One region of the Nocardiopsis sp. NPDC050513 genome, then DNA from elsewhere that is predicted to be linked to it. Evidence: riboswitches for the same ligand, from Rfam matches in the RefSeq annotation. Region 1 holds a riboswitch; each other region holds the start of a gene.
What was found. Region 1 has a riboswitch for thiamine pyrophosphate ahead of thiO (glycine oxidase ThiO). Riboswitches for the same ligand answer to the same signal wherever they lie in the genome.
Positions count from the first base shown of each region.

Region 1 (2,193 bases):
TTCCGCGGCGGAGGCGGTCGCGGCGCCGATGTCGTTGTTGGAGCGGCCGATGACCGGGTCCGCGCCGATGATGTCCCGGGCCATGGGGACCGGCAGGTCGCGCTGGCCCAGGTGCAGGACGTCGGCGCGCACCGCGCGGGCGATGTCGGCCCGGTCGTTGACCGCGAGCAGGGCGCCGTGCCGCTCGCAGGCCTCCCTGAGCACCTCCAGGGCGGCGATCTCCTCGCGCGCCTCCAGGCCCTTGTCCCGGAGCTGGATGATGTCCACGCCCCCGGCCAGGGCGGCGTCGGCGAACTCGGCGAGATCACCGCGCTCACGCCGGGCGTCGGTGCACAGGTACAGAAGGGATGCGTCCAGGCGCTTGCGCAGGCTGGTTCCGTGGCTGGTCCTCACGCCGACCAGCCTAGGGCCTGTGCCGCGGAGCGCCCAAGGGACGGTCCCCGACGGCGCGCCTCCTCAGAAGGCCAGGCTCTGCGCCCGGCGGCGGACCTCGGTGCCCCGGTTCTCGCGCATGGCCTGGATCGGCGTGCCCGGAAGGGTGTCGTCGTGCGTGAACAGCCAGCGCAGGGCCTCCTCGGTGGAGAAGCCCGCGTCGGTGAGCAGCACCAGTGTCCCCGGAAGACCCTTGACGAGGTCGTCCCCGTCCAGGAACGCGGCCGGAACGGACAGCTCTCCGGAGCGGACGACGCCCATCATCCGGTTCTCCCGGATCAGCTGCTTGATCCGGTTCGGGCTCACGCCCAGCGGCGCCGCCGCCTCCCTGAGAGTCAGCCACTCGCCGACCAGTGCGTCGATGTCGGATTCGCGTTGTGTCACGTTTCCAATCTGCCATACCGGCGAGGGGCCCGGACACCCTCGCCGGGAGGGCCCGACGCGTGCCCGCGAGATCCCCGTCACCGCCCCCGAACCGGGGTGATCTACGATGAACGCGGAAGTGAACGTCCCGCGGGAGCCGGGTGGACCCGGCTGAGAGGGAGGCTGATCCGGCCTCCGACCGCACGAACCTGATCCGGGTCATACCGGCGAAGGGAGTGGAACCCAGCGCCATGCGCACATCGAACGAGCCCCGCTCCGAGGCGAGTCGTCCTACCAATGACGGCGACCGGGTGGTCGTGGTCGGCGGCGGCCTCGTCGGGCGGGTCACCGCCTGGCGCGCCGCCCAGCGCGGACTGTCCGTCACCCTCGTCGAGCCCGACCCCGTCGGCGCCCCCTCGCGCGCCCGGGCCTCCTCGGTGGTCGCCGCGGGCATGCTCACCCCCGCCACCGAGGCGGTGTTCGGCGAGGAGCGGCTGGTCGGACTCGGCGTCCGGTCCACGGGCATGTACCCGGACTTCGTCGCCGAGCTGGAGCGGGCGAGCGGCGTGCGGGTGGGCTACCGCACCACCGGCACGCTCCTCGTCGCCTTCGACCGCGACGACCTGGCCGTCCTCGGCGACCTCCAGGACCTCCAGCGGCGTATCGGCGTCGTCAGCGAGCGCCTGACCAGCCGCGAGTGCCGACGCCTGGAGCCCATGCTCGCCCCGTCCGTGCGCGGCGGCCTGCACGCCCCCGACGACCACTCGGTGGACCCCCGGCTGCTGCTGCGGGCGCTGGCCGCGGCGGGCGCACGGGCGGGCGTGGCCGAGCTCGCCGACCGGGCCGAGGAGGTCACCGACGGCGGACCCGGCGGCGCGCCCCTGGGAGTGCGCCTGGCGGACGGCGACGTCCTGCCCACCGACCAGGTGGTCCTGGCCGCGGGCTGCTGGACCGACCGGATCACCGTCCCCGGGCCGGCGGTGCCGCACCTGCGCCCGGTCAAGGGCCAGCTGCTGCGGATGCGCCCGCCCGCCGGGGAGCCGCCCATCGTCGGGCGCACGGTCCGGGGGCTGGTCCGCGGCTTCCCCGTCTATTTCGTGCCGCGCGAGGACGGGGAGGTCATCGTCGGCGCCACCCAGGAGGAGATGGGCTACGACACCGCGCTGACCGCCGGGGGGCTGTGGCAGGTCCTGCGGGACGCGCGCGAACTCGTCCCGGGCGTGACCGAACTGGAGGTCACCGAGACCTGCGTCGGCCTGCGCCCGGGCTCACCCGACAACGAACCGCTCCTGGGCCCCACCCGGATTCCGGGCGTGCACCTGGCCGGCGGTCACTACCGGCACGGCGTCCTGCTGACCCCGGTCACCGGGGAGGTCATGGCCGAGGCCCTCACCGGCG
Region 1 covers NZ_JBITHK010000018.1:80,646-82,838, forward strand. Annotated here, with positions in the region: gene thiE (thiamine phosphate synthase) at 1-393, opposite strand, end outside; gene ACIBFB_RS25075 (Rv2175c family DNA-binding protein) at 457-816, opposite strand; TPP riboswitch at 936-1,050, shown strand; gene thiO (glycine oxidase ThiO) at 1,047-2,193, shown strand, end outside.

Region 2 (2,193 bases), on a different contig from region 1:
TCTACGACAAGCTGATCGGCGGCGCGGGCCACCTGGTCAGCGGCATCAAGCGCTACGTCACCGACGTCCCGCGCGGCCGCGGCGGAGCACGCGCCCAGGAGCAGTTCCGCCTCGTGGACTGGAGCGTGCTGGTCCCGGCGCTCATCGGCATGGCCTGCGCCCTCGTTCTGGCCCTGCTCCTCATCGCTCCGCTGGTCGAGGAGCACACGCAGTACGCCTACGCGGTCTTCTTCGGGCTGGTGCTCGCCTGCCTGTGGGTGCCCTACTCCGGGTCCGGCAAGCCGTGGCGGGCCTGGCACTACCTCGTCGCCCTGGTCTTCGCGGCCGTCGCCTTCGCGCTGACGGGCCTGCCCGGCGCGAACCTGCCCGCCCACCCCGCGGTCGTCTTCCTCGTCGCCGCCGTGGCGATCTGCGCCCTCGTCCTGCCGGGGGTGTCGGGTTCGTTCATCCTGGTCACGGTCGGCCTGTACGTGCCCACCAAGGACGCGTTGGAGAACTTCGACCTGGTCTTCATCGGGGCCTTCGCCCTGGGAGCGATCACCGGCCTGTCCCTGTTCGTGAAGCTCCTCCAGTTCCTCCTGGAGAACTACCACCACATCACCCTCGTCGTCCTGACCGGCCTCATGGCGGGGTCGCTGCGCGCCCTGTGGCCGTGGCAGACCGAGGAGCGCGAGATCCTGCCCCCCACCGAGGTCCCGCTGACGGTGGCCCTCATGGTGGTCGGATTCCTCGTCGTCGTGGCCGCCATCGTCTACGAGAACCGCAAGAAGGCCCAGATCGGGACCGCCCACGAGCACCACTCCACCCCGGTCCACTAGGGTCGGAGCACACGGATCCACGTCAGGGGCGACGCCGCCCCGACGGCGCGGGGTGCCGGGGGATTCCCCCGGCTGAGAACACACCCGTCGAACCTGCTCTAGTTCGTACTAGCGAAGGGACGCCCATGAGCGCGTACAACATCGTGTCCATCGCCGGAAGCGACCCCAGCGGCGGCGCCGGCATCCAGGCGGACCTCAAGGCCTTCTCCGCGCACGGCACGTTCGGGATGACCGTGATCGCCGCGTTGACCGCGCAGTCCACGCGCGGAGTGACGGGCGTCCACGAGGTCCCGGTGGAGTTCGTGGTCCGGCAGATGGACACGCTGTTCGACGACGCCGCGATCCACGCGGTCAAGGTGGGGATGCTCGCCACGGCCGAGATCACCGAGGCGGTCGCGGACGCGATCGCCCGCCACGGGCTGCCGAACGTGGTGGTGGACCCGGTGATGGTCGCCAAGAGCGGTGACCGGCTGCTGGAGGCCTCCGCGGTCAAGGCGCTGCGCGCGCACCTGCTGCCGCGCGCGGACCTGATCACGCCGAACCTGCCCGAGGCCGCCGACCTGCTGGGCGAGGCGGAGGCCACCGACCTGGCCACGATGCGCGCCCAGGCCGAACGCCTGCTGGAGCTGGGTCCTCGCCGGGTCCTGCTCAAGGGCGGCCACCTGGCCGGGGACGAGAGCGTCGACGTCCTCGTCTCCGGGGACGCCGAGCCGGTCGAGTTCCGGGCTCCCCGGGTGGCCACCCGCAACACGCACGGCACGGGCTGCACGCTCTCCTCGTCGATCGCCGCGCTCCTGCCGCAGCGCCCCGACACGGCCAGCGCGGTCGCGGACGCCAAGGCGTACCTGACCGAGGCGATCCGGCGCGCCGACGAGATCGACGCGGGCGGCGGCCAGGGACCGGTGCACCATTTCCACCTCTGGTGGTAGCAGGCACAGTCACCTCTGGTGGTAGCAGGCACAGTCACCAGTCGTGGTAGCGGCACGGCCACCGGTGGAGGCAGCTGCCCGCCGCCGCTGGCGGACGCACACGGAGGGGGACCGCGCCGGGCGCGGTCCCCCTCCTCGCGTCCACCCCCTGGGGGTGGGCGCTACTTGCGCACGTCCTCCATGACGGCGTCCGGGTTCTTCCAGTCCGGGTGGGAGAAGAACTTCCGGGTCTCGGCCACCACGACCGGCGACAGCAGCAGGAGACCGATGAGGTTGGGCAGCGCCATGAGACCGTTGGCGATGTCGCTGAACAGCCACACCGAGTCCAGCGCGGCGACCGAGCCGACGTAGATGACCGCGATGAACACCAGCCGGTACGGGAGGACGAGTCGGCGGCCGCCGAGGAACTCCACGCACCGCTCGCCGTAGTACGCCCAACCGAGCAG
Region 2 covers NZ_JBITHK010000002.1:363,759-365,951, forward strand. Annotated here, with positions in the region: gene ACIBFB_RS04245 (DUF368 domain-containing protein) at 1-818, shown strand, start outside; TPP riboswitch at 857-955, shown strand; gene thiD (bifunctional hydroxymethylpyrimidine kinase/phosphomethylpyrimidine kinase) at 944-1,747, shown strand; gene ACIBFB_RS04255 (alanine/glycine:cation symporter family protein) at 1,909-2,193, opposite strand, start outside.
Region 2: it holds a riboswitch for thiamine pyrophosphate, as region 1 does, so the genes downstream of both, thiD (bifunctional hydroxymethylpyrimidine kinase/phosphomethylpyrimidine kinase) here and thiO (glycine oxidase ThiO) in region 1, are expected to answer to the same signal.

Region 3 (2,193 bases), on a different contig from region 1:
ACGCTGCCGGGTCCGATCTGGCGGGACACGATGAGCGGGGCGACCGCGTCGCTCCCGGCGGAGGGGTTCGCGGGCTCGCCGAAGGCGTTCGGTGACCCGGACGCCGAGTCGTCCGGTGACGGCGGAGACGGCGGTGCCGGGGCCGCCGAGAGGACCGGGGCCTCCGACGAGGGTGGGACTTCTGGGCATGCTGAGCCCTCGGGGCATGCTGGAAACGCTGATTCCCCGGAGGGTGCTGGCGACGCTGAGCCCCCGGAGAGCGCTGGGGAGGCCGAGGACGACGCGGAAGCGGGAGACGCTGGAGGTGCCGAGACGTCCGAGGGCGGTCAGAGCGGCACCGGGGACGCCGACGACGCAGGTGACGAGGACGCCTCGGAGGAGGTCGGCGGTCTCGGCGGTGCTGGGGAAGCCGAGGGCGGCACACGGAGCGAGGGATCCGCCGGCGGTTGAGGCCCGGGACGACTGTGAGGACCGTGGGCGCGGTGTTCCCGGACACACGGTGCGCCGGGCGCGGCACGGGGGCCGGAGAACACGGGAACGCCGCGGCGACCTGGGATCCGGGCGTTCACCCGACGCGGTGGGCGCTCCCCGGTCGGGCAGGACCACCGGTGCGCCCGGGGTGGTGCGTGTCACTGCCAGGCAGTATGTGCCGCATAATGGTGCATAACCGACAGGGGAGCGCATGAGCGCTGAGAGTGCGGCACCGTCGCCGCAGACCCTTACACACCTGATCTGGGTAGTGCCAGCGAAGGAAGTCGTAGGAACCGTCACCGGTGGCGTGTCTCCCGCGCACCGGTACGTCTCCGGTGCGCGCCGCACGACCACCGGGACGCTCTTGGCCGCATGACCCCTCGTCACCCGACGAAGGGACAGGAATTGAGCACCGACACCACCGACACCGGCTTCTGGCAGGACGTCCTCACCCGGCTGCGCGGCTGGCGGACGGTCGACATCGTGGTCGCCGCCGTGATCGGCGTCGCCATCGGCGTCGTCTTCTGGCTGTGGAACATCGTGTGGACGGTCACCACGCCGCTGTTCGTGGGCTTCCCGCCCGGACAGGCCGTCGTCTACGGCATGTGGCTGATCTCCGGCGTGCTGGGCGGCCTCGTCATCCGCAGGCCCGGCGCCGCCCTGCTCACCTCGATCGCCGCCGCCTCCGTCTCGGCGGTGCTCGGCACCCAGTGGGGGATCATGGTGATCCTGGACGGCACCCTCCAGGGCATCCTGCCCGAACTGGTGTTCCTCGCCTTCGGCTACCGCCGCTGGGGCATGGGCGTGGCCGTGCTCGCCGCCGCCGTCGCCGGGATCTCCCCCGCCATCCGCGACAACATCACCTACAACGTCGCCTGGCCGCTGGAGTTCAAGCTCGCCTACGGCCTCATCGTCATCGCCAGCGCCGCCGTCATCGCCGGTGTCGGCGCCCGCCTCATCACCACGGCGCTCGCCCGGACCGGCGCGCTGGCCCCCTTCCCGTCGGCCAAGGGCTGACCGGGTGGGCTCCCGTACGAGGGGAGGCCCCGGCGCGCGCGTCGAACTCTCCGGGTGGGGCTGGCGCCACTCCGGTCGCCAGGCGCACGCGCTGCGCGGCGTCGACCTGGTCATCGAACCCGGCGAGCGCGTGCTGCTGCTCGGCGCCTCGGGCGCGGGCAAGTCGACCCTGCTGCACTCGCTCGCCGGGCTCACCGGCGCCGACAGCGCCATCGGCGGCGACCAGGAGGGCACGCTCCTGGTGGACGGCGCACCCGCCGACCGGCGTCGGGGCGTGGTCGGCCTGGTCAGCCAGGACCCCGAGACCCAGCTCGTGATGGCCCGGGCCGGGGACGACGTCGCGTTCGGGCTGGAGAACCTGGGCACGGACCCGGACCAGATCTGGCCGCGCGTCGACGGCGCCCTGGACGAGGTCGGCTTCCCGTACGGACGGCGCCGCTCGACCGGGGCCCTGTCCGGCGGCGAGAAGCAGCGCCTGGTCATCGCCGGGGCGCTGGCCATGCGCCCGCGCCTGCTGCTGCTCGACGAACCGACCGCCAACCTGGACCCGGCCGGCGCCGAGCTGGTGCGGGGCGTGCTCCACCGGCTCCTGGCCGAGACCGAGGCGACGCTCGTCCTGGTCGAGCACCGCGTGGCCGACGTCGTGGACCTGGTCGACCGGGTGGTCGTCCTGGAACCGGGCGGCGGGGTGATCGCCGACGGCGC
Region 3 covers NZ_JBITHK010000007.1:246,515-248,707, forward strand. Annotated here, with positions in the region: gene ACIBFB_RS15190 (transglycosylase domain-containing protein) at 1-450, shown strand, start outside; TPP riboswitch at 663-771, shown strand; gene ACIBFB_RS15195 (ECF transporter S component) at 844-1,488, shown strand; gene ACIBFB_RS15200 (ABC transporter ATP-binding protein) at 1,493-2,193, shown strand, end outside.
Region 3: it holds a riboswitch for thiamine pyrophosphate, as region 1 does, so the genes downstream of both, ACIBFB_RS15195 (ECF transporter S component) here and thiO (glycine oxidase ThiO) in region 1, are expected to answer to the same signal.

Region 4 (2,193 bases), on a different contig from region 1:
GGCCTTTTGGCGGCGCTCGCTCGGCTGGGGACTGGTGGTGATCGACGGCGGTCTCGCGCTGAAGATCGCCTGGACCGTCGCGAACTCCGGCGCCGACGGGCTCGCCACCGTGCTGCCCCTGGGGATCGGTGCGATCGTGATGACCGCCGTCATCGTCGCGGTCGCCCGCTGGCGGGGACTGCCGTTGGCGCTGACCGGCCGCCGACGCGCCGACGCCACCGCCGGGACCCCCTAGGATCGTCCGCATGTGCGGTCGCTATGCCCAGTCCCGGAACCAGCACGAGCTCCAGCTCGCCTTCGACCTCCCCGAGGAGACGATCGCGGAGGAGGCCGACCCCCGGGCGTGGCCCCCGCTGGACGAACTGCCGCCGGACTACAACGTCGCCCCGGGCAAGCCGGTGTACGCGGTGCTCGGCCCGCCGCCGCGCGGCGCCGGGGGCGACGACGAGCCGGCCGGGCCGCGCCACCTGCGCACCCTGCGCTGGGGGCTGGTCCCGTCGTGGGCCAAGGACCGCAACGTCGGCTACCGGATGATCAACGCCCGCGGCGAGACGGTGGCCGACAAGCCCGCCTTCCGGGCGGCCTTCCGCCGCCGCAGGTGCCTGCTGCCCGCCGACGCCTACTACGAGTGGCAGCTCATCGGAGCCGACGGCCGCGCGGAGGCGGGCACCTCGCCCGCGACCGACCCCCAGCACCGCAAGCGCAAGGCGCGCTCCGCCAAGAAACCGTTCGCCGTCCACTACGACGACCGCGAGCCGCTGGCCCTGGCCGGGATCTTCGAACGCTGGCGCGACCCGGAGGCCGACGAGAACGACCCCGCGGCCTGGCTGTGGACCTGCGCGGTCATCACCACCGGGGCCGCGCCCGAACTCGCCCACATCCACGACCGCATGCCCGTCGTCGTCCCCCGGGGGGACTGGGCGACCTGGCTCGACCCCGACTCCGGCGCGGACGACCTGGCCCATGTCATGGCCGGAACGCCGGTCGACCGGTTCGCGGTCGACGAGGTGTCCACCGACGTCAACAGCATCAAGAACAACGGTCCCGGGCTCCTCGCCCCCGTGCCCGGCACGGAGGATGACGGACCGGACACACTTTTCTGACCCGGGGGCGCCTGGACACGGCCCGGGGACCTCTGTGTATGGTGTGCGAGGCCACACGGCCACGCGCCCCGTACGGGGCGTACGCGCGTCGCTCACCCCATCCCCGACGTGCGCACATGTGAATACCGCGGGAGCTCGCGCCATGGCGGGCTGAGAGGGCGGCTCAACGGTGTCGCCGACCGCAGAACCTGTTCGGGTAATTCCGACGTAGGGAGGCATGCCATGACGGCTGCGGACAGCCGCGCCACGAGTTCCACCGCCGACGAGCACCAGGTGACCACGGGTCCCATCATGGGATCACGGAAGGTCTACCGCGAGATCGACGACCCCGCCGGTCTCACGCTCCGCGTCCCGCAGCGCCGGGTGGAACTGAGCAACGGCAGCCACTTCGACCTGTACGACACGTCAGGTCCGTACACCGACTCCACCGCCGACATCGATGTCCACCGGGGACTGCCCGGCACGCGGCAGGAGTGGATCGACGCCCGCGAGCCCATCGACGGAGCGGTCTCCCAGCTGGCCTACGCCAAGGCCGGGACGATCACCCCCGAGATGCGGTTCGTGGCCGCCCGCGAGCACATGGACCCCGAGTTCGTGCGCCAGGAGATCGCGATCGGACGCGCGGTCATCCCCGTCAACCGCAAGCACCCGGAGTCCGAGCCGACCATCATCGGCAAGAACTTCCTGGTGAAGATCAACGCGAACATCGGCAACTCCGCGGTCACCTCCTCCGTGCCCGAGGAGGTCGAGAAGATGGTGTGGGCCACCCGCTGGGGCGCCGACACCGTGATGGACCTGTCGACCGGCAAGCGCATCCACGAGACCCGCGAGCGGATCCTGCGCAACTCGCCGGTCCCCATCGGCACGGTCCCCATCTACCAGGCCCTGGAGAAGGTCAACGGCGACCCCACCAAGCTGAGCTGGGAGATCTACCGCGAGACCGTCGTCGAGCAGGCCGAGCAGGGCGTCGACTACATGACCGTCCACGCCGGCGTGCTCCTGCGCTACGTGCCGCTGGCGGCCAGGCGCGTCACCGGGATCGTCTCGCGCGGCGGTTCGATCATGGCCGCCTGGTGCCTGGCCCACCACA
Region 4 covers NZ_JBITHK010000001.1:261,080-263,272, reverse strand. Annotated here, with positions in the region: gene ACIBFB_RS01110 (hypothetical protein) at 1-235, shown strand, start outside; gene ACIBFB_RS01105 (SOS response-associated peptidase) at 246-1,103, shown strand; TPP riboswitch at 1,221-1,334, shown strand; gene thiC (phosphomethylpyrimidine synthase ThiC) at 1,326-2,193, shown strand, end outside.
Region 4: it holds a riboswitch for thiamine pyrophosphate, as region 1 does, so the genes downstream of both, thiC (phosphomethylpyrimidine synthase ThiC) here and thiO (glycine oxidase ThiO) in region 1, are expected to answer to the same signal.